3 regions of the Gottfriedia sp. ABJ_BB2_2 genome follow, and region 1 is predicted to be linked to each of the others. Evidence: riboswitches for the same ligand, from Rfam matches in the RefSeq annotation. Region 1 holds a riboswitch; each other region holds the start of a gene.
The links. A riboswitch is a leader RNA that binds a small molecule or an ion and turns the genes downstream of it on or off. The one in region 1 is predicted to bind S-adenosylmethionine.
Positions count from the first base shown of each region.

Region 2: it holds a riboswitch for S-adenosylmethionine, as region 1 does, so the genes downstream of both, ACX6U0_RS17220 (methionine ABC transporter ATP-binding protein) here and ACX6U0_RS02265 (bifunctional homocysteine S-methyltransferase/methylenetetrahydrofolate reductase) in region 1, are expected to answer to the same signal.
Region 3: it holds a riboswitch for S-adenosylmethionine, as region 1 does, so the genes downstream of both, mtnK (S-methyl-5-thioribose kinase) here and ACX6U0_RS02265 (bifunctional homocysteine S-methyltransferase/methylenetetrahydrofolate reductase) in region 1, are expected to answer to the same signal.

Region 1 is NZ_JBVFKR010000001.1:415,451-423,809, forward strand. Features, by position in the region: gene metH (methionine synthase) at 1-1,863, opposite strand, end outside; gene ACX6U0_RS02265 (bifunctional homocysteine S-methyltransferase/methylenetetrahydrofolate reductase) at 1,860-3,686, opposite strand; SAM riboswitch class I at 3,760-3,863, opposite strand; gene shc (squalene--hopene cyclase) at 3,990-5,861, opposite strand; gene ACX6U0_RS02275 (hypothetical protein) at 5,888-6,166, opposite strand; gene hutG (formimidoylglutamase) at 6,307-7,266, opposite strand; gene hutI (imidazolonepropionase) at 7,244-8,359, opposite strand, start outside.
Region 2 is NZ_JBVFKR010000009.1:72,296-80,654, reverse strand. Features, by position in the region: gene ACX6U0_RS17240 (autotransporter outer membrane beta-barrel domain-containing protein) at 1-791, opposite strand, end outside; gene ACX6U0_RS17235 (2-hydroxyacid dehydrogenase family protein) at 1,331-2,302, shown strand; gene ACX6U0_RS17230 (MetQ/NlpA family ABC transporter substrate-binding protein) at 2,376-3,209, opposite strand; gene ACX6U0_RS17225 (methionine ABC transporter permease) at 3,235-3,903, opposite strand; gene ACX6U0_RS17220 (methionine ABC transporter ATP-binding protein) at 3,905-4,918, opposite strand; SAM riboswitch class I at 5,055-5,165, opposite strand; gene ACX6U0_RS17215 (hypothetical protein) at 5,229-5,591, opposite strand; gene ACX6U0_RS17210 (thioredoxin family protein) at 6,032-6,355, opposite strand; gene ACX6U0_RS17205 (toprim domain-containing protein) at 6,370-6,720, opposite strand; gene gcvH (glycine cleavage system protein GcvH) at 6,932-7,315, opposite strand; gene ACX6U0_RS17195 (arsenate reductase family protein) at 7,356-7,712, opposite strand; gene ACX6U0_RS17190 (acyl-CoA dehydrogenase family protein) at 8,090-8,359, opposite strand, start outside.
Region 3 is NZ_JBVFKR010000001.1:616,248-624,606, forward strand. Features, by position in the region: gene ACX6U0_RS03275 (MerR family transcriptional regulator) at 1-63, opposite strand, end outside; gene ACX6U0_RS03280 (ABC transporter permease) at 240-1,130, opposite strand; gene ACX6U0_RS03285 (ATP-binding cassette domain-containing protein) at 1,217-2,587, opposite strand; gene ACX6U0_RS03290 (sugar ABC transporter substrate-binding protein) at 2,590-3,696, opposite strand; gene mtnA (S-methyl-5-thioribose-1-phosphate isomerase) at 3,693-4,745, opposite strand; gene mtnK (S-methyl-5-thioribose kinase) at 4,745-5,917, opposite strand; SAM riboswitch class I at 5,999-6,156, opposite strand; gene ACX6U0_RS03305 (carbon-nitrogen family hydrolase) at 6,208-7,002, opposite strand; gene ACX6U0_RS03310 (aminotransferase class I/II-fold pyridoxal phosphate-dependent enzyme) at 7,139-8,320, shown strand.

The DNA of each region.
Region 1 (8,359 bases):
CTCAACTGGTAAAAGTTCCTTCGGTTTTTCTTCCTTTTTTACAGAATGACGAAAATGCTCTACAAATCGATCTAATGTTTCTTGAGATGTATTAAATAGTAGTTCTTCTGCTAATTCACGTTCGACTTGGGGTATTGATGCAAATCTTTCTAGTTTTTCAGTATTTACAATTGCATAATCTAAACCAGCTTTCGTTGAATGGTATAGAAAGACTGCATTTAATACTTCACGCCCACTGTTTGGAAGACCGAATGAAATATTACTTAATCCTAGAATCGTTAAACACTCAGGTAGTGCTTCTTTTATCAAACGTATGCCTTCAATCGTCGCTTTTGCAGAACCAATGTATTGAACGTCTCCAGTTCCTACTGGAAATACAAGTGGATCAAAAATGATATCTGAAGGTCGAATATGATATTTTTCAGTTAATAATTGATAACTACGTTTAGCGATTTCTAATTTACGTTCCGCAGTTACTGCCATTCCATCTTCATCAATCGTTCCGACGACTACCGCAGCACCATACTTATGAATTAATGGACAAATTTTTTCAAATCGTTCTTCAGCATCCTCTAGATTAATAGAGTTAATAATTGCTTTACCTTGGATATAAGTTAATGCGAGTTCAATTACTTTTTCATCAGTTGAGTCAATCATAATTGGAACTTTTATTTTATTAACCAATTGTTTTAGGAAATTTTCCATGTCAGCTAATTCTTCACGGTCAGGATCAGCCATACAGACATCAATAACATGTGCACCTTTTTTAACTTGTGCTCTGGCGATTTCAGCAGCTTCCTCATATTTCCCATCAGCGATTAAATTTTTAAATTTTCTAGAACCTATAACATTCGTTCTCTCACCAACAAATAGTGGTCTCATACTATCATCATAAATTAGTGATTCTAATCCACTAACCGCATGATCTGTTCGCTTTTTTAATTGACGCGGTTTGATTCCTGAAATAGCTTCTTTCATTGCTTTAATATGATCTGGTGTTGTGCCACAACAACCACCTAGTATATTGACCCAACCTTGTTCGGCAAAATCACGTACTTTGTATGCTAATGACTCTGGTGACTCATGATAATGTCCATCCTCATCTGGTAATCCTGCATTAGGATAACAAGATACATATGTTTCAGAAAGCTCAGATAATGATCTTACATGGTCTCGCATAAATTCAGGACCAGTCGCACAGTTTAATCCAATTGAAATTGGTGAAATGTGCTCAATCGCTAAATAAAATGCATCAATAGTTTGGCCAGCAAGTGTAGTACCCATAGGTTCGATTGTTCCTGAAATCATTACCGGAATTGTTTTGTTTAATTCTTTAAAAGCATTACTAATCCCGATACAAGCAGCTTTAACATTTCTCATATCCTGACATGTTTCAACTAAAAGTAAGTCAACTCCACCATTTAATAGTCCAATTGCTTGACGAAAATAAGCAGTAATTAAGTCATCAAACGTTACACCACCAGTGACACTAATTGCTTTTGTAGTTGGGCCCATTGCACCAGCTACAAACACATTTTTTCCAGAAGAATGTACAGCAGCTTTCGCAATTTGTGCAGCTTTTTCATTTAATTCGATATCTAAATGCTGCAAATTGTAATCAGATAAAACGATATTTGTTGCACCAAATGTGTTTGTTTCGATAATATCTGAACCAGCTAGTATATATTCTTCATGGATTTCTTGAATGACATCTGGACGAGTGACAACTAAATATTCATTACATCCTTCTAGTTCTTCACCTCCAAAATCATCAGCTTGTAGGTTTCGTTGTTGAATCATCGTTCCCATAGCTCCATCTAGGAGTAGAATACGTTCGTTTAATGCTGCCTCTAATGCTTTCATAATTGAATCTCCTCTTTTTTACGAGTTTTAGTGTATTGGATTAGTTCTTCAGTAATTTCATATTTTAAGAATGGAGTAATCAAGTAGATTCCATTAAATTTATCAATTGCATAATCTACAAGTTCTTTTGCAATTTTTTTGCCTTCTTCAATTGCTAATAAAGGATCATTGATGTCAATTCGATTTCTAACCTCATCAGTTAATGTAATACCTGGTACCTCATAATGAATAAAATCAGCGTTCTTTTTACTAATTAGTGGCATAATCCCAATAAATATTGGCTGATTGATATGTCTAGTGGATTCATATAAACGATCGATTGTTTCTAAATCATAGACAGGTTGTGTTAAAAAGTAATCTGCCCCCGCTTCAACCTTTTTCTCTAGTCTTTTAATGGCAGCATCCATTTTCCTAACATTTGGATTAAATGCAGCGGCTACTGAAAATCTAGTACCGTTTCCTAAACTTTTACCGGAATACAGTCTACCTTCATTCATTTCTTTGATCATGCGAATGAGTTCAAATGATGCAACATCATATACCGATGTAGCACCAGGGAAGTCTCCTACTCTTGCAGGGTCGCCTGTAATTGCTAAAACTTCATTTAAACCTAAAGTCGATAAACCCATTAAATGTGATTGAAGGCCAATCATATTTCGATCACGACAAGTTAAATGGGTTAGGACAGGTATATTTAATCGTTGTAACATGGACGCAATTGCTACATTAGATATCCTTGGTGAAGCTAATGGATTATCTGCTAATGTAATCGCATCTGCTCCTGCGTTATTTAAAGCCTTAGCCCCTTCAAAAAAACGTCTGGTTTGTAAAGTTTTTGGTGGGTCCAGTTCCGCGATTATCGTTGTTCTCTGTTTTGCTTTCTCAGCTAGTGTTTCATTTTTTTGTTCAGGCTGCTTTGGTATTTTTATTGTAATTGTTCGATTGTTGATTTCTTTTTGTGTGACAGGCTTTAAATTATCTATTTTATTGCGAAGTGCGGCAATGTGTGCGGGTGTTGTACCACAACAACCACCAATCAAACGAACGCCTTGTTCAATAAATGGTTTTGCCATATCTTCAAAATATTCTGGATTCGATTTATATACGTACTTACCTTCTTCATACAAAGGAAGACCTGAGTTTGGAAATGCTGACAAAAATCCTTTTTTCGGTAAAGCAACCGTATTTAACGATTCAATCATGTGTAGTGGTCCTAAATGACAATTAATTCCTACTACATCTGCTCCTAAATCAACTAATTTAGGGAGAATTTTTTCTATATATTGACCGCTTTGCATCACACCGATTTCTTGTAATGTTACTTGGGCAATGATTGGGATGTCTGTACGTTCTCTTAATAAGGAAACAGCATCATATAATTCATGTTCATCATAAAAAGTCTCTAGCATGATGCCATCTACGCCTTCTTCTAGTAAGGCAGAGGCTTGCTCTAACAACATGATTTCTCTTTCTAACGGAGTCGCAAAAGTTGAACCGATATATTTCATTCCACCAATACCACCAAGTATTAGTGCTCTTCCTTTAGAAGCTTCTCTAGCATTTCTGACAGCCATTTGATTGATTTGTTTAACTAGTTTTTCCAATCCATGTTGTCTTAGTTTTCCAGCATTTGCACCATAAGAATTTGTTTGAATGACCTCTGCACCAGCGTTAATATATTGTTCATGAATATGAATAATTCGATCTCGTTCAGTAATATTTAATTCTTCAAAACAGCTATGTAACCCCCCAGAATATAACAGAGTACCCATAGCTCCATCACCTAATACAATTCCATTATTTAATTTTTCCAACAAGCCCAAGCGATCACTTCCCTTACAAAAATAAAAACGCCATTCTTTCTAAAATGAAAGAATGACGTTATCTACAATCCACGCCTTATCTCTCATGTTAAAAACATGCTGGATTTAGCACTTTTTAGCTAAAGCTAAAGTTGCCGGGTTTCAAAGGGCCAGTCCCTCCACCACTCTCGATAAGGAATATTCAGTTATTTTTTAATATGACTAGTTTACTATAATTAACCAATTAAAGAAACATATTTTATGAAAATTTGAAAAATGGACATAATTTACTATTTTATGATAACACTAGTTTACATAATAATATTATTTGTTATGATAATGAGCCAATGCAAGTAAAGGATAAATATATTGATAACTATGGTAATGAATATAAAAACCACCTGGTAGACCTAGACCCGTAGGATATGCTAATTCTTTTTGTGTTTTTTGTTTTTGTGCCAATAAATATTGAATCCCTCTTTTTATCACTTCATCATCTTTATCTAGAATCGTTAATAAAGCGTCAACTGCCCATGCCGTTTGACTAGGGGTACTGTACTTTAGTGGTACATAACATTTTTTTACAGCCGAATAACCAGACTCTCCCCATCCTCCATCTTGATTTTGCACACTGATTAGCCATTTTGCAGCCTTTTGAATTGCTTCATGATTCTTTGGGATTCCGATTGATCTAAGACCAGTTATAGCCGCCCATGTTCCATAAATATAACAAATTCCCCATCTACCATACCAGCTACCATTTGTTTCTTGGTGCTCTAAAATCCACTCTATCGCTTTTTCAACCTGTTCATCTTCTTGCTTAATTGTAGTGTAGTTTCCAATAAACTCTAAAACGCGGCCAGTCAAATCAGCTGTAGAAGGATCAATGATAGCATCCTTGGCATTTTCAATTGGTAAATACGTTAACCATTTATTTGTGACGTTTTTTTCAAACGCGCCCCATCCACCATCATGATTTTGCAAGCCTAATAAAAACTGAATACCTTTTTGCCATTTTTCAAGTTGGGTTGGGTCTGACATAGCACTTCTTGTTAGCGCTCTTAACGCTGCACTTGTATCATCATTATCTGGTATAAATGAATTATCTTCCGAAAATCCCCATCCTCCAGGATTGATTTTTTTAGCATGTATTGACCAATCCCCTCTTAGTACTTGCTGTTTTTTATTTAAATATTCAACTGATTTTTTGATTAAAACATCTGTTGAGGGAACGCCTGCTTCTTGTAATGCATAGGAAAGTAACGCCGTATCCCAAACCTGTGAAGGTGAATTTTGAATATGGATTCCATCTTCGGTTTCAAATGAATATGAGATTAAACCACTTAATGCTTGTTGAATTTCTTTTGAGCTAGTTTCATAGCCAAGCGCCAATAAGGCGTAAATCATATAAAATGTAGAACTAGCGTAGCTATAAAATGTACCATTTGTTTCGATTCTGTCTAATATAAATTTTTCGGCTTTTTCATATCCTTTATTTTGAAAATATAGCGGATACGAAGCAAGCTTCTTACCCTCTTCTACTAAAAAATGAAAAAATGAATCTCTCTCATCATCAAACCACTCTATCTCTTCATTCGAATGTAAATGATTTAGATGAATTGTCTTATCAGATTTGGCTATAAATCGTTTATTAATACATAGAATCATTGGGATTAAATGAACTCGGGCATAACTACTTAGTTCAAATAAACTGAGAGGAAAATTGTTTGGGAGTAGAAAATAACTCATCGGAAAATGAAAGAATATTGGATATGGAATGAATCCATGTATCGCTAGTATCATTTTTGTCATAAAATGTACTTTTCCAATACCGCCATTGGTTTGAATAAAGGTTTCTGCTTTCTTCATACTTGGATGGTCTTTTTCATATGTTTTAGATACTAATAATGCAATATAAGCTTGAACGGTGGCAGATAGATTTCCATTTTTTTCATCTTCATATAATTTCCATGAGCCATTTTCTTCTTGTAACTTGATTAAGCGTTTTGCAATTTTTTCACATAACTCTTTTTCTTTATCTAATAAAGTTAAATCATTTAAAAGAATTAACATAAAGCAATCTGTTATGATTGAACCTTCAAAACAATATTCCCAAGATCCATCTGCTTTCTGATGTTCTCTTATTATATTAATGCGCTCATTTAGGTTTTGTAAGACTTCTTTCTCGAGGTCCAACTGTTTCACCTCAATCATAAAAAGATTTAAGTATGATATTTATCCATTCTACTCTTCTTTTCACTAGATTCTCCTTCAATGTCAACCAATCTCTTATTCTTTACTTTAATTTCAGAAATCAAGCTCAAAATAAACACAAATAGACTGAAAGGGAACACAATGATTTTATAGCCAAACAATGTAAAAGAAGGAAGAATATCTAAAAAATAACCTAAAGAAAATAAAACAATGACTAGTAATATATTAACTCCTATTACAGTGAGTAAAGCTTTAAATGCTGAGTTTAAGCTTATTGAATACTTCAAAATGATCACACTCCATTACAAATCTATGTTGATCATATGAGAATCATGAATGCAAAAACCATTTTCGTTAGGAATATGTGAACGTTTGTGAGACTATATAAAAAAACTCGTAAACAATTTGTATTGTTTACGAGCTCTTTTTATCGATTCAATTTAACTTTTTCAACTAGAAAATTTAATATGACATGGGCAGCAATTCTACTTGTCATATCACGGAAATCAATCGTTGGATCTAATTCTACAATATCCATCCCACATACTTTTGGATGAGATGCAACATAACAAATACCATCGATCAAAGTTTGACTATCCATTCCACCAGGGCCAATTGCTGGACAGCCTGGTGCAAATGCTTGATCAAGCACATCCATATCAAGACTAATATAAATAGCATCAACTTCTTCTGCTAAACGATTTACACTATCCTGAATAATTTTTTGAATACCTAAATCACGCACATCACGCATTGTATATATTGTGACACCATGATTAATACCAAACTCAGTATAAGGTGCACTATTGGAAAAATTACGCAAACCAATTTGAATTAAATGCTCACCATTTAATATACCTTCATCTATTAAACTACGGAATGGCGTTCCATTTGACCTGCCACCATCATTTATATTTCTTAGATCGTGATGTGCATCAAATTGAATGACCCCAATTTTCCCTCTAGCTTCTGCGAATGCAGAGATGCTTGGAAAGCTAATCCCATGATCCCCACCTAAAATTATCGGAATCGTATCTTTAAATTGGTTCAATAGCTCAGCAATCGTTGATTTAATACGATTTCTCGATTCTTCAAAATCAGTGACATGCATCGTGATATCACCAAAATCCGTAACGCGTAACGTTTTCAAGTCTATTCCATCTTCAATATGATACGTACTATAGCTACTTAGCATTTTTCGAATGGTTGAAGGTGCAAAGCTAGCTCCTGAATGACTAATAGAAGTTTTCGATAATGGAACCCCTATGATTGAAAAATTAGAAGCATCTTTTCCATCCCAAGCAGTAACTATTTCATTTGCTTTTGTAACAGATGAATCAATGAAAACTGCATCTCCTGCTTTTTTAAGATGTGATAGAGACATCATATACACCTCTATTTACAACTAACTTTCCATTCTTAAAGACTGATTCAACATGATTTACACCAAAATGATATGGTACATACGTGTAATTAGGCGCATTCCAAATAACAACGTCAGCCATACGTCCAACTTTAAGTTTACCGGCTTGTTCGCCGCGATTAATTGCATAGGAAGAATTAATCGTGACAGCATTCCAAATTTCTTCAGGTGTCATTTTTAACTTTAGCATAGCAATTGTCATGATCAATTGTAAATTCTCTGTCGGACAGCTACCAGGGTTAAAATCAGTAGCCAATGAAACAGCGGCATTTTGATCAATCATTTCTCTTGCCGGTGCAAATTCAGGTTTATTTAAATAGAAGGTTGTACCCGGTAAAATAACAGCAATTGTGTTACTATCACCTAGCATTTCTACCCCTTTAGATGATGCGCCACATAAATGATCAGCTGAAGTCGCCCCAATTTCTGTTGCCATTTCTGTTCCACCAAGTGGGTCTATTTCATCTGCATGAATTTTAACTAAGAATCCTTTTTCTTTTGCCTTTAAAAGAAATTCTCTTGATTGTTCAACAGAAAATACACCAGTTTCTGCGAAGATATCAACAAACTCTGCAAGTTCTTCTTCTTTAATTTGGTCTAAAAGTGACAGCATTTTTTCTAAAAATGCTTCTTCATTACCTTTATAATCCTTTGGTACTGCATGTGCACCTAAAAATGTAGAAACGATATCAATAACATGCTCAGATTGTAACTCTTTTGCAACTTTTAATTGTTTACATTCTGTTTCCTCATCAAGACCATAACCACTTTTAGCTTCAACTGTAGTAACTCCGTATGAAAGCATACGATTTAAATGTTGAATTGTTTTTTGTTTTAGTTCTTCATGAGATGCCAATTTTGTTTGACTAACAGTAGAGTGAATACCTCCACCCATTTCTAATATTTCTAAATATGATGCACCTTGTAATTTCAAGCTTACTTCATGCTCACGTGATCCTCCAAAGACCACGTGAGTATGAGGATCAACTAATCCAGGCGTAACTAATTTACCTTGGCAATCAATTACTTCATTTGCTTCGATTTTACTTTCATTCAT
Region 2 (8,359 bases), on a different contig from region 1:
CCATCAAAAATAATTTCAAGATTTGAAGATGATGGAGAAGTAGCATTTGTGATTGCATTCGTTGATCCATTTAAAGTTGAAGCTGCAAAAGATAAGGAGTTATAAAATTTAGTATTACTCACTTTATTAGTTGCATCACTTCCACTCACTGATTTAATAGCCTTGGATTGGTTAGTGATTGTTGTTTTTCCTTTTACGACTACTTTACTAGTCTTAAAGACAGATTTTACATTTGGTGTTATGTCTAAATTACTTTTAATTGTAATGTTTTTGATAGTGATATAGTTTGCATTTACTCTTAAAGTTCCATTAAACTTTGTATTCTTCCCGTCAAATACAATATTATTTGCATAATTTGTATCACCTTTTTTCGATGCCTTACCAGGTGAATTTAACTCAATTAAACTGACATTTTTAATTTGATGATTTGCATCGTATGTAAATTGAACACGTGCCTTTTTAAGTGCAGTAGTATTTCCAAATACACCGCTAAATGTTTTTGAGAACTTGAAGGTTTTTTTGCCTATTTTAATTGAATTCTTAGTAATTTTTGAGATTGTTTCAATTTTCGAAGTGTAAATTTTTTGTGTAGAATGTTTTGATGTTGTCATAGATGTGTGGTGTTCTTGATGGTTTGTTAAGTAATTTGAATTACTCTCGTGTAAGTTTGTGATTTTTGTAGTGGCTTTTACACTAATTACATTAAATGGAAATGTTGTCGTTATAGCAGATGTAAGTAAAACCGAGCTAACAACGGCAGCCATTTTATTTGACTTTAGTACTTTTTTCATAGATTCTCCCTTTTCCTATACAAAATGAACGCAAATGTAATTATATTACATTTTTGGAAATTATGTATATTCTCTTATAAATTTTAATAATAATATTTTTTGTTGCAGATTTCTAAACTTATATAAGTCTATATACCTTCTTTTTCTCAAAATCCCTTTTTTAAATGGAATCTATTCTAAAGATTATTGCATTTAGTATTTTAGCGACAGAAGTTGATTACAACGGAAGGTAAGAGATTCCTGTGGGAGATGTGGGAAGGTTAAAGACAGCCCGCATTAGGCCCACAAGATGTGGGTCATGCATGCTTTATGATAGGATGTCGTGGTGGTTTTAGCACGCCTACCTTTCTCAGTTTTCATCCCCAGAAAATGATTAGCCTGGAGTTATAATCATATAACACATTCTTAAATAGCCACAATGTATAAGAAAACAGCTTTAAAATATAAAAACCGATTTTTCATATTAAATAATTACAAGCAAATCATTTATAATAAAAACATATATAATAGAAGATTTTATTCAGAAAGTGGGATATATAGTGGCGAATATATTTGTAGCTGGTAAAATACCAGAAAAAGCAGAAGAAATTTTAAAAGGTAACGATATAACTATTTATAATGGTGATGGATTAATCTCTGAAGAAGAGCTCTGTGAAAGTGTAAAAAATGTTGATGCAATTCTAAGTTTACTTTCTACTCCAATTACAAAAAGGGTGATCGATGCAGCGAAACATGTGAAGATCATTGCGAATTATGGAGCTGGATTTAACAATATTGATATTGACTATGCTACAAGCAAAGGAATCCATGTGACAAATACTCCATTTGTTTCTACAGATGCAACGGCAGAGTTAACACTTGCGATCCTATTAGCAGTTTCAAGAAGAGTAGTAGAAGGCGATCAGTTATGCCGTACGAGTGGTTTTGATGGATGGGCACCATTATTCTTTAGAGGCACTGAAGTTTCAGGGAAAACAATTGGAATCTTTGGCTTTGGTAATATTGGACAAGCCGTAGCAAAAAGAGCAAATGCTTTTAATATGAAGGTTTTATATACTCAACCTAGAAGGTTAAGTCCAGAGATTGAACAACAGTATAATGCAACATATGTTTCATTTGACGACTTACTTAAAGAATCTGATTTTGTTTCACTTCACTCTCCATATAAACCTGAACTACACCATCTCTTTGGAGAAGAAGAATTTGCAAAAATGAAAAAAACTGCCTTCTTTATCAACGCGGCAAGAGGTACACTCGTTAATGAATCTGAGTTAGTTAGTGCTTTAAAACATGGTGTGATCGCTGGTGCTGCATTGGATGTTTTTGAATTTGAACCGAGCATTACGGACGACTTAAAAACATTATCTAATGTTGTATTAACACCCCATATTGGAAATGCGACTTATGAAACGCGTGAAGCGATGTCAGAAGTCGCAGCTAAAAATATTGTTGAGGTAATAAACGGTCGAAATCCTATTTCTGCTGTAAATGAAATATTTGTTAAAAACTAATCTTTACTAATATGAATAGAAGTTATTAATCAAAAAAAAATCTTAGCAAAAATGCTAAGATTTTTTTGATTACTTATTCGCTTACAGGTACTACAGCACCTTCATACTTTTCAATGATGAAATCTTGAATTTCTTTTGAGTGTAATACTTTTACTAATGCTTTAATCTCTTTTTTGTCTTTGTCACCTTCACGTACAGCAATGATGTTTACATATGGAGATTCTTTACCCTCTAAAGCAATAGCATCCTTCATAGGATTTAAACCAGCATCAATCGCGTAGTTAGTATTGATTAAAACAGCATCACCTTGTTTATTTTTATAAACTTGTGGAAGTAATCCAGCTTCAACGTCAGCTCTGAATTTTAAGTTTTTAGGGTTTTCAGCAATATCTTTAATTGTTGCAACAGTTGGATCTACACCATCTGCAATTTTAATTAAACCTTCTTGTTGTAATAGGCTTAACATACGACCATGATCCGCAACTGAACTACTCATGATAATTGTTCCACCTTTTGGTAGATCGTCTAAGCTTTTATATTTTTGAGAGTAAACACCGATTGGCTCGATATGAATACCACCAGCATTTTCAAATTTATATCCATTTTCTTTCATTTGTGATTCTAAGTAAGGAATGTGTTGGAAATAGTTAGCATCTAATTCTTTAGATTCTAAAGCTTTATTCGGTAACACATAGTCTTGGAATTTTACGATTTTTAAATCAATTCCTTCTTTTTTCAGTAAAGGCTTTGCTTCTTCTAAGATTACTGCGTGAGGTACGTTTGATGCACCTACTACTAATTCTTTATTTCCTTTTCCACCAGCTTCGTTTTCTCCATTACCACATGCAGCTAATGATAAAGCTAATACGCCTGCTCCTAATAAACCTGTAATCTTTTTGAAATTCATGTTCTTTTTCCTCCCTAAATTTGAATTAAGCTCTTTTATCTATTTTTGTTGTTATTAAATCTCCAATAAATTGAAGTATAAATACAATGATTAAGATGATGACTGTTGCCACTAACGTTACTTCATTATTTGACCTTTGGTAACCTTCCATAAATGCTAAGTTACCAAGTCCTCCGCCACCTACAACCCCTGCCATTGCTGTATAACCAACGATTGCAATTGTTGTAACAGTTAAGCCTGAGATAATAGCAGGCAATGCTTCTGGAATAAGGACTTTTAATATAATTGTGAAAGTACTTGCTCCCATTGCTCTTGCTGCTTCGATTACACCTTTATCAATTTCACGTAAACCAATTTCAACCATTCTTGCATAAAATGGTGCAGCTCCGACAATAAGAGCAGGTAATGCAGCTTTCGCACCAAGCATTGAATCAAGGATAAATATTGTAAACGGAATTAATAAAATGATTAAAATAATAAACGGTATTGATCTGAATATATTTACAAATCCAGCTAAAATCATGTTGATTACTTTGTTTTCTAAAAGCTGGTCTTTACTTGTTAAAAATAATAGCAACCCGATAATTAAGCCTAAAATAAAAGTAGCTAATGCTGCGATTACTGTCATAAATAAAGTTTCTTGTGTTGCTAAGATCATTGTTTCCCAATCTACATTCGGAAAAAGTTGTGTCATGTTACGCTACCTCCACTTCAACTTGCTTTGATTCTAAGTAAGAAATTGCCTCTTTGATGTTATTTAAATCTCCTACAAGTTGAATAGTCAGTGTTCCGTAAGACCCTTCAGCCGTTTGAACAATTTTTCCTTGCAAAATATTGATTTCAATATCAAAGTGCTTTACTACTTCAGATATATGGGGTTGATTAGCCTGTCCATTTTTAAATGTAAGCCTGTAAGTTTTATCATTCCCATTGCTTTCTATAATTACTTGATGATTAAATTCTTCGTCTGTTCCTCTAATCTGTTTTACGAATTTCTTTGTAATTTCTTGTTGTGGATGAGTGAACACATCTACTACATGTCCTTCTTCAACGACTCTTCCATTTTCCATTACTGCTACTCGCTGACAAACCTTTTGAATAACATGCATTTCATGTGTAATCATAACGATTGTAATTCCTAGTTGCTTATTAATACTTGTTAATAGTGAAAGTATTGAGTCAGTTGTTTCAGGATCTAAAGCAGAAGTAGCTTCATCACATAATAAAACATCTGGATTATTTGCTAATGCTCTTGCAATCCCAACACGCTGCTTTTGACCTCCACTTAGTTCCGAAGGGTATGCATTTTCTCTTCCTTCAAGGCCCACAAGCTTAATTAATTCCTTCGCACGTTCAACGCGTTCCTTTTTTGAAACCTTTGCAATTTCAAGTGGGAAAAGTATATTGTCTAAAACTGTTCTAGACCATAATAAGTTAAAGTGCTGGAATATCATCCCGATTTTCTGTCTTGATTTTCTAAGCTCTGCTGATGAACACTTTGTAATTGATTTCCCATTGACGATTACTTCACCATCTGTTGGAATTTCAAGTCCGTTTAGCATTCGTAATAACGTACTTTTCCCAGCACCGCTATATCCGATCATGCCAAAGATTTCTCCTGCTTCAATTGTTAATGAAACATCCTTTACCGCGGTAACAGTGCCCTTTTTGCTCCTATATATCTTACTTACATTATTTATTTGAATCATTCATGATTTCTCCTCTCAAACATTCTAACAACTCTCTTTTCAATTTTTTGTAAGAACTTACTTTTTTAGTCTTTAAAAACAAAAAAACCTTTCTACTCGCATGAGCAGAAAGGTTTAACATAAAAAGTAAGCCTTTCTCTCATCTCTCAAAGCAATTGCTTTGCAGGAATTAGCACCATTTCAATGACTAGCATTGACGGTTGCTGGGTTTCACAGGGCTCAGTCCCTCCACCTCTCTCGATAAGAGTTAACGTATCAAATATTCGGTTGTTTAATGTAATTTTCATTCTACAAACTTAGACATAAGTTGTCAACAATTTTCTAAAAGTTTTTTCTCATTCTCCACACTCGTATATTGAAAGATTGTTTCAATGAGTAATAATAATCGATAATTCCCCTCATAAGAAGCGTCATTTAATTTTAATAAAAGACCTAAACGTTCTCTTCCTAAATTTAACGATTTCCAACCATCTTTTGTTAAATTTATTCTTAACTGTGGAATAGCCCGATCTAATATTTCAATAAATGGAGCTTTTTTGCTGAATTTGATATATGACTTCTCATTAAGACAATTTAATTCGATAATTCGATCTTCTATCGGTAAAATAATTTGTAAATATTCTTTTTTTACAAATAAATTTCTAGCTTGTCCAACCCACTCCTTAATTTCCATATCGTATACACCTCTTCCGAATTCTTTAAAACTATTTTCTCATAGATAGGTGTTATGTTCTTTATTTTTCGCTCGACAATTACCATGGGTAAATGCATTTTATTCTACAACTTTCACCTTATTTCCCAAGAAATATGTCAGAAGTTGGGTACATTCAGAAACTTTAAGAATGCGTAAGGTTATTACAACTCCAGGTTGCTCCCTTTCCGTGGGGTGTGAGCTGAGCCTCCTCGGCTTCGCCTGTGGGGTCTCAGCTTTCCCACATTTCCCACAGGAGTCTCGCACCTTCCGTTGTAATAACCTTTTGTCAGTTTTAATTCAAATTTAAAAGCAACATTCTATCAGTAAAAAAAACTTAAAAACAAAAAAATGACAACTAATAACTTGTAAATTAGTTGTCACTTTTTATTACCAAGAGGTCTTCTCAACCCTCTCAATATTCATCGTTTAATATATAGATTATATTTTTTTAATAAGTCATGTAAGTACGGAACAGATTGGAAAGCGTATATCTTTTGCTTGATTTCTCCTTTGTCGAAGATAAGTAAACAAGGTACACTTTCAATTTTCCAGTGCTGAGCTTCTTGTGTTAGATCATTAATATTTTGCTTGGATAATGGTAAGTTAGGCAGTATTTCATTTGTGATTTCTAACATTTTTGATGCTACTTGGCAAGTACCACACATAGCGGTATATATATATAAAATTGTTGTTTCTTTTGATTCTATACGTTGCATTAATTCATTCTTTGTCCACTGGTGCATATCAATATTCCTCTTTATATTGTTCTTAAATAGTCTGTAAAAACAGAAATGTCTGCTCCTAATAATACACTTGCTAAATGTTGGCTTGGGGCTGTTGCAACTTCACGATAACTTCTGTCAATATACAAATGCTCCGCTTGAGGAAATTCTCTTTTTAATAATCTTCGCAGTTTTTCTCCAGCCTCATCAGCATCAACTAGCACATAGATTTCTCTAAAATCTAACATTTCCGCTAGTTCATCTAATTTAGTTGTCCCTACAGTTCCATTTGTACAAATGATATCTACAGGTTCTTTTATTATAGACTGTATTTTTCTTTTATCAGTAGTACCTTCGACAATGATTACTTTTCTTTGTTCTTCAATATTCACTGGGCATCACCTAATGTAAAGGACTCTAAAGCTTAATTCATTTATATAGTATATTCTATTTTCGTTTGTTGTTTCCTTTTTTTCATGAAAGGAATATTAACTACCCCAAAAACAAGACAAAAAATAACATAAAAAAGTATTTTGTATTTATCAGTATACACATAAATTAAGAAAAGCGCCCATAATTGGACGCTCTTAAAGATAATTAATCTTGATTAATCATTTCTTCATATTTTTCAGCAGACATTAACTCTTCATATTCTGAAGTGTTAGAAGCCTCAACAACTACCATCCAAGCTTTTTCGTATGGTGATTCGTTTACGAATTCTGGATTATCATCTAGGTCTGAGTTTACTTCAACAACTTTCCCACTAATAGGAGCATAAAGTTCAGAAACTGTTTTTACAGACTCAACGCTACCAAATGGCTCGTTTACTGTAATATCATCGCCTACTTCTGGTAACTCAACAAAAACGATATCTCCAAGCTCTGATTGTGCAAAATGAGTAATACCGATATAGTACTTATTACCTTCAACTCTTACCCACTCATGTTCTTCTGAATAACGTAATTCTTTTGGAATTGACATTGTGAATCCTCCTCGATTAATTACCATAATTTATGTTATTTTATAACCAAACTTTTTCAAATACTTCTTCGTTAAAACCAACTGTCGCTTTATCTCCGTTAAAAAGAAGCGGTCTTTTGATCAGTTTGCCATCTGAACTTAAAAGTTCTAGAAGCTCTTCTTCAGTTTTAGTTGGAATAACATCCTTCAAGCCAAGTTCTCGGTATTTTACACCACTTGTATTAAATAGTTTATTAATAGGAATCCCACTCGCTTTTAAAACATCAGCAAGTAGTTCCTTTGAAGGCGGATTTAACGTAATATCAACTGCTTCCACAGTTACATTATGTTCTTTAAGCCAAGAAGCAGCTTTTCGACAAGTTCCACACTTTGGATATGTATAAAAAATGATACTCATATTAGCAACTCCTCCCATTTTCTATTTTATCACAGTAAATAAGTGAGTTAAAATAGTTCGGTTAGAAAATTCTGTTATAAATTGTCATTTATAAATATTATAACAACATTCGACAATATTAACTAGTTAAACGTTCGGTTATTTTTAAATTTATTACGGTATTTTTTTTATATCTTAACTATCATTCGTATTTCCAAGGTAGGTTTACTCAACCATTAATGATGACAATTTAATAGAATTTAGAAATAACCTATATTAGTATGTCATATCTGAAGTTAAATTATCCTATTTTTACCATGTAATAGTATAATGATTGGATCAAAAATAGCAATTCATAAAAAAACTGCCAATCTCTATGAAAGGCAGTTTTTCTAGTCTTAAACTGTGTAACGCTCAGCAGCTAATACACCAGCAGCGATTTCACGCTTTTTAGCAATTACGTTAATTGGCGTGTGTCGAGTAAATTTACGAAGTGCAGAAGTCATCATTCGTAAAGAATCTCCTGACTCAACAGCAACTAAAGTTTCTTTTGCATGAGCCTCAATCTCATTGAACGCTTCTTGACAGAATACTTGAGTGTAAAGTAGTTTTTGGTTCGATTTTTCTACGCCTACTTTGTTGATTGCTTTTTCTGTACGAAGAATTGC
Region 3 (8,359 bases), 200 kb from region 1:
AGTTAACGAAATGACTATTCCAATCGGAAAAAGTGGCGTTGAGCGTCTTACTTGATCATTCATAGCAATGCTCCTTTCGTTCATCTATTAGTATTTTATTCCATGTCAGAAAAAGTGTCAATACAATGTTAGGAAATCTAACATGAAAAGTGTGATTTTTTTATTCTATGCTATTTCTAATTACTTTCTACTATTAAAATAAAAAAAATCTCCTGTTTAGGGAGATCTTTTCTAATTAATTAGTTATTTTTTTTAGCAAGGAAAATTGCACCTAATAATAATACACCTTTAATAATATCTTGAGCAAAATAAGGGACATTTAACATTGTAAATCCATTTAGTAAGATTCCCATTAAACACGCACCTAAAAATGTGCCAACAATATTTGGTTTTCCTTTCCCAAACATCGCAATTCCTATATAGGCGGCTGTAATACTATCCATTAATAATGGCGTACCTGCTGAAACTTGCCCTGTACCTACACGGCTCGCAAGTAAAATTCCACCTAACGCTGCAAATAACCCACTAATCACATAAGCATAAACTCGATATTTATTAACTGGCATTGCCGACAAATGAGCAGCAGTTTTATTGCCACCAATAAAGAAAAATACACGACCCCATGTTGTTTTTTCTAAAAACAAATGAGAAATGAAAATACATACGGCCATTATGATCACAGCTACAGGAATGTTAAATAATGAACCTTGCCCTAAATATAAGAAGGATGGAATAAAGTGACCAGTCGTTACTTCATTGTTAATTGTCATACCCTCATATATAGATGAACCTTTTGTTAATGTTAATTGTAATCCATTCACTACATACATCATCGCCAATGTCACTAATAAATCTGGTAATTTACCTTTTGTGATAAATAAACCATTCATAAGGCCGATGATTAATCCAATTACAATGGCTACGAGCAAGGTTACCCATAATTCTTGTCTCAAAACGATTAAACAATAGGCAGCCGAAACTGTACTTATACTTGCTGTTGATCCGACTGATAAATCTAATCCGTCGATAATTAAACTAAAGGTTACTCCAATCGCTAATAATGTAACAATTGAAATTGATCTTAAAATATCTGTGATATTACTATAAGATAAGAAAGAACTAGATGTCATTGAAAAAAATACAATAACAAGTAGTAGTAACCAAATTGCTCCAAAATCTAAAACGATCCTTTTACCTTGTGTTTGGGCCCACTGTGTCACTTGATTCCCTCCAATAATTCACCTTGCACGATGGTAAAGTGTTTATCACCAATAACATTTGCTTCCTCAATGTCATTTGTAAAATAGAAAACACATCCTCCATTTGAACAAAAATCGTCAATAAATTGGAAAATATGTTGTTTTGCGTAAATATCTACACCTTTTAATGGTTCATCTAAAATAAGACAGCGTGTATTTGGTGTGATCCACTTTGCGATACTAACTTTTTGCTGATTTCCACCACTTAGATGAATCACTTCTTTTTCAGTGTCTTTTGGAAAAATACTTAAAGTCTGTATAAAAGAGTTTGTTTTTACAACCTCGAGATTTTTCTGAATCCACCCCTGTTCATGAATCGATACATTTTCACGAATTGAATGATGAAGAAAAATCCCTTCTTTTCTTCTGTCTTCTGGTACAAACGCAAAACCTTGTTTTTTAGCGCTGATTGGAGAATGAATTGAGACCGTTTTATTTTCTTTGATCAAATCGTATGTTTTTTTATCTCCCCAAAGTGTTTTTGCAAGGGTAGATTTTTTATTTCCATTTGCTCCATAGATGACAATGACTTCACCTTTATTTATTTCTATATTAATAGAAGGTTTAGAATCAACTAGATTGATATGATGAAACTTATACGCAAGTTCATCATGTAATTTTCGCTTCTTTTGAAATGAAAAAGTCGATGAAGACATTATCTCTACTATTTTTTCTTTTGTAAAAAAAGAAGACTGAGATTGTTGGACGATTTCACCATTTTTTAAAATGACAATCTCATCACAATGAGTCAAGATTTCTTCTATTGAATGCAAAATAACGACAATTGATTTCCCTTGTTTTTTAAGTATCTTTAAGAATGAGAAAAATTGTTCTTTTTCATTTCTTCCTAATGATGAAGTTGGTTCATCAAATAAAAAGAACGATGCATCATTTAATAAAGCTTTTGCGATTAAAATCAGTTGTTTTTCATATATAGAACACTCACTAACCGTTTTTAAATAAGGTAAAGATAAATTCCAATTAGATAATCTTTGATTCGCGTACTCAATACTCTTCTTTTTCGAAAAAAATACATGTTTATTTTCACGGTGAATGGCAATCATTAAATTTTCGATGACTGTCAATCCTTGCACTAGTCCCTCATCTACCTCCTGAGGGACATATGCTACCGAGCTTAATTCATTAAATGAAATCTTTCCACTTGTAGGTAAGTGTCTTTTTGCGAGAAGTTTTAATAAAGTACTTTTACCAGCGCCATTTAACCCAGCAAATCCAACTACTTTACCAGATTCAACATTTAAATTGATTTCTCTTAGTACTTCTGTTTCTCCATAACTAAAAGATACGTTTTCTAGTTGAATTGTCATGTTTATTTCCCTTTCTCAAATTGCTCCATCCATTGTGATGTTGCAGCTGATGTTGGTGCCCAGTTTTTACTATATTTACTTAAGTCACTCACTTTAATAGGCGTACTTGGTAAATCCTCTTTTTCTATTAATTTAGGTTCCAATGAGTATATGTCAGGTGTATCTTCACCTGCAATTTTTTGATATAAGAATCTTGACTGAACTTCACCAATTTCTCCTGGATCACTTGCTGCCGATGCAACCCATGGTGAGTCTGGTTGTTGAATTAACTGTAAATCCTCATCGCTTAAGTCAATACCATAGACTTTGATTTCTGAGCGACCTGCTTGTTGAATTGCTTTTGTTGCACCTTTTGCAAACTCATCCCATGTCGCAAAAATGGCATCAAGTTCTCCTTTAGGATATTTCTTTAAAAGCGCTTCTACTTGTGCTTGTGTATCTAACATAGTATTGCTACTTGCTTTACCAAATCTAGCAACCTCTTTTATCCCCGGGTAGCGTTTATAGAATGCATCAATCATTACTTTTCTTCGCTCCATAGGTGTAAACCCACCAACCCAAATTGTTGCGATTTTACCTTTACCATTTAAATCTTCTGCTAAGATTTTTAAGCTTTTCCATGCAAGACTGTAATCATCTTGGTCAATAACTGTAACACCAGGAAGATTTAAATCACTGTCAAATGAAACGACAGGTATCCCCGCTTCTAATGCTTTTTTTACACCTTTTTCTAATGTTTCTTTACGGCCATGATCGATTAGAATGCCGTCTACTTTTGCATTAACTGCCGTCTCTAAATTTGCAGCCATTTTTGCTAAATCATTATCAGCATTGTATACCTGGACTTCTCCACCAAATTTCTCTACCTGTCTTTTTACACCATCAATGTATTGAGAAGAGAATGTTCCGATCGAAAATTCCATAACTAAAGCAATCTTTAATTTTTTATTAACAGCCGCTGGAATATCTGTAGCAGTGTTTGTTGTATTTGTTTTTTTCTCAGATGTGCTTGTCACTTGAGATTTTTGATTCGAAACAGCATTTTGCTCATTCCCACAAGCTGTTAATAAAATCGAAGCAATTGATAAAGTAGCGATTATTTTTTTCATTCTTCATTCCCCCATCGTAAAAATGTCTCACGATAATTACTTGTAACGATTCCTTTTTCTGTAATGATCGCAGTAATTAATTCATTAGGTGTAACATCAAATGCTGGATTTAAGACATCAATTCCATCTGGAGCGATTTGTAAATTTCCAATATTCGTTACTTCACTACGATCGCGCTGTTCAATCACAATTTCTTTTCCTGTGTCAATAGAAACATCAATTGTTGAGAGTGGAGCTGCTACATAAAATGGGATTTGATAATAATTTGCTAAAATTGCTAATTGTAATGTTCCAATTTTATTTGCCGTGTCACCATTTGCCGTAATTCTGTCAGCACCTACTATAATTGCATCAACTTTTTTATTTAGTAATAAATAACCGACCATATTATCTGTTAGAAGTGTAACTGGAATGCCACTTTGCTTTAATTCCCATGATGTTAATCTTGCCCCTTGAAAAACGGGTCTAGTTTCAGTAGCAAATGCTGATATTTCCCAACCCTTTTCTTTTGCCAAATGTAGCGGAGCAAGCGCTGTACCATATCGACTTGTCGCAATACTGCCTGCGTTGCAATGCGTCAATACAGCAGCACCGTCATGTAAAAGTGTTAAAGCATTTTCTCCAATTTCTTTACACGTTGCTTCGTCCGCTAAATGTAATTTTATCGCTTCTTCCATTATGATAAATTTTGCTTCTGCTACTGACTTTGCATTTGAGCTAATTTGTAGTAGTTTTTCAACAGCCCAAGCTAAATTTACTGCAGTTGGTCTTGCACTAATTAATTCATCAGCAAGATTTCTTGACTGCACATGAAATTCTTCTATCAAATCCGTTTCAATTTCACGTACACCTAAATATAGACCGTAAGCAGCTGCCAATCCGATCGCAGGTGCGCCTCTCACTTGTAGTTTTACAATTGCTTCTCTCACATCTTGTAAAGAAGTCGCTTCTAAATAAACAACTTCTAGTGGTAATTTTGTTTGGTCAAGAATATTTAAAGTTTCACCGTTCCATTGTAATGATTCAGGTATTTGCTGTAATGTAGCCATTATTTGTTACTCCAATCTGAAATTAAATTTTTAATATTTCCAATAGTAAATCTATTCTTTATACAATTTGCCCCAAATGCGAGGATTTCTTTTTTAACTGCAATTTTATGTTCTAGTTCAAGCGATTCAATATCTTCTACGTGTGCAAGACCAATTGTCCTTCTAATACATTCACACCCAATGACGCCAATAGCATCAATCCAGTAGCCTTCAAGTTTTTCTTTTATTAGGTCAGCTTGGTTAAATGGTCTCACACTATGCTCTTCCCATAGCCTGATAAATGTTTCATTGAATACTTTTTCAATCGAAACTAGCTGTTCAAATATCTCTTCTTTTTGTTCAGTTCTACTAAATATTTGGAACAATAAATTTGCTTGAATTTGCCCTAAATCAAATCCAATCGGTCCAACGAATGCAAACTCTGGATCGATCACTTTTGTTTCAGTTGCTGATGCAAATATACTTCCTGTATGTAAATCTCCGTGTAATAGTGCTTCCTTTTTTGATAAGAAATCAAGTTTTAGTTTAGCTGCTTCAAGTTGTAACTCATCATCGTTCCATAAAGCTTGAACTTCATCTAGTAATTCCTCTTCAAAACTATTTGTTTCGCTATTAAAAAATGGATCTGTAAATACTAAATCTTCCGTTATATCACATAGCTCTGGATTATGAAAAGTAAACTCTAGCTCCTTCTTTTTAGCAGGCGTCGTTCCGAAATCAGAAGTGAAAAATAAAGAATTTGCTAAAAACTTTCCGATGTGCTCTGCAAAAAAAGGAAAGCTTTTCTTTTCAATCAATCCTTTACGTAAAATCTGTAAATGAGAAAGATCCTCCATAACTGTTACTGCTTGTTCTTCATCATGGGCAAATATTTTCGGAACTAGATTTGGAATTAAATCATTATATATTTTTGTTGCATTACTCTCGATTGTTGCTCTTTTTAATGTAAGTGGCCAGCTTTCTCCTACTACTTTTGCATATGGTAATGCTTGCTTAATAATTAACCCTTGCTCTTGTCCAACAGGTCTTACTTTAAAAACTAAATTTAAATTTCCGTCCCCAATTTCAACACTTTCACAAACTTGATTCGTAAAATATCCCAACTTTTGTAAATACGTAATTGATGTAGCCTCTGTTAAAGGTCTATATTCTTTTTTCTGAATGACTGTCATTACAATTCATCCCCCTTAAAATAGTCAAAATAAAAAGCCCCTTCTCGAGACGAAAAGGGGCAATCGTAAATTGGCTTTCGTCTCTTATCTACCAGAAAATTTCTTTTCTGTTGGAATTAGCACCGTGCCTTACTGAGCATTTAAGCTCAGGCGTAAAGTTACGCCCCATTTCACAATGGTATTATGGTCGGTTGCTGGGCATCATCGGGCCAAATCCCTCCGCCTACTCGAAATAAGAGTTCGCATATTAAATTTTATAACCGTATTGTAGATGATTATTTTTTAGTTTGTCAAACGTTTTTTTTGAAACTTTTATAAATTCCATCTTTTCTGTCTTCAAAAATTGGGATCGTATTGCGGATTTCCTCTACCTTTTCTCGGTCGATTTCTCCATAAATAATTTCTTCTTTTGTTGAACCTTTCACTAAAATTTCTCCCCAAGGATCGATCACCATCGAGCCTCCACCAAAAGTATTCGCTAAATCTTTGCCTACTCGATTACATGCAACTACATAGCATTGGTTTTCGATTGCACGTGCTTTCAGTAAAGTTTCCCAATGCTCCATTCTTTGAATAGGCCACTCAGCTACAAAAAACAAAACCTTTGCGCCATTTACAGCATGTGTTTGAATCCATTCTGGAAATCGCAAATCATAACAAACAAAACCAGCAACATCTAAGCCATCAATGCTGAACAATCCATTTTCGGTACCAGACTGTAAATAGTGGTGCTCGTTCATCAACTGAAACAAATGGACTTTGTCGTATTCTTTCACTACATCACCTTGATTGTTTATCACGATTAATGTATTTGTTACACCATGATCACGCTCAATTGGAAATGAGCCACCTATGAATGTCACTTGATACTTTCGAGCAATCGTTTGAAGTTCAGAAATGATAGATTCCTGTTGTCCTGTATGCTTTGTAATTTCTTCTAAACAGTATCCCGTCGTCCACAGTTCTGGCAACACGATTACAGTTGCATGTTGATGTATAGCCTCTAAAATTTTACCCTTCATCTTCATGGAATTTGTAGTAGAATCCCCTAAAACTATGTCTGTTTGTATACATGCAATCTTAATCAATTTATATTCACCCTATTCTAAATTTTATAGACATTTTTAAAATGAGCATATATGATGGTGAAAGTTATTGCAATATTCATTATTTGAAACTTTCAACTTGTATTGATACAAATCATTGAACTATTTTTTTGGAGTGATGAACTTGAAACCTAGTAAATTATTAGAAAATCTACCAAAGCAATTCTTTGCTTCACTCGTTATGAAAGTAAATGAGTCTATTAAAAACGGACATGATGTTATTAATCTAGGTCAAGGTAACCCAGACCAACCAACACCAAATCATATTATAAAAGCTCTACAAAATTCAGTAGAAAATCCTAATACTCATAAATACTCCCCATTTCGAGGAATTAGCAGTTTAAAACAAGCAATTGTTGATTTTTATAAACGTGAGTATGATGTTGATCTTGACCCTGAGGAAGAAGTAGCCATTTTATTTGGTGGAAAAGCAGGATTAGTTGAGTTGCCACTTTGTTTATGTGATGAAGGCGATACAATTTTAGTTCCTGACCCTGGATATCCAGACTATTTATCAGGTATTGCACTTTCAAAAACAGTAGCTTATACTTTACCGTTGATTGAGGAAAATCATTTTTTACCAGACTATAACCTGATTCCTCAAGAAGTTTTAGACGCTAGTAAAATATTATTTATTAATTACCCTAATAACCCTACTGGTGCAGTTGCTACTTCAGATTTTTTTGAAGAAACGGTTCAATTAGCAAAAAATAATCAAATAACAGTTTGTCATGATTTCGCATATGGCGCTTTTGGTTTCGATGGTAAAAAACCAATCAGTTTCCTACAAACACCAGGATCAAAAGAATGTGGCATCGAGATTTATACTCTTTCTAAAACCTATAATATGGCAGGTTGGCGAGTCGGTTTTGCCGTTGGAAATAAGGAAGTGGTTTCAGCGATTAATTTATTACAAGACCATCTTTACGTTAGTTTATTTCCAGCAATTCAAGAAGCAGCTGCTGCTGCATTAACTGAATCACAGGAAAGTGTTAAAGAATTATTATCCCTTTACGAAGAAAGAAGAAATGTTTTAATCAATGGCTGCCGAGAAATCGGATGGAATGTAACTGCCCCAGCTGGTTCATTTTTTGCTTGGCTTAAAGTACCAAATGGATTTACTTCAACTGAATTTGCAGATTTATTACTTGAAAAGGCTCATATTGCTGTTGCACCAGGTAATGGTTTCGGTGATTTTGGTGAGGGATATGTAAGAGTTGGTCTGTTAACTGACACTAGTAGATTAGAAGAAGCCATTTCACGTTTAAAAAATCTCGAAATATTTTTAAACATTTAATGTTTGACAATTCCAATTGTTCGTGAAATAATGCGATTA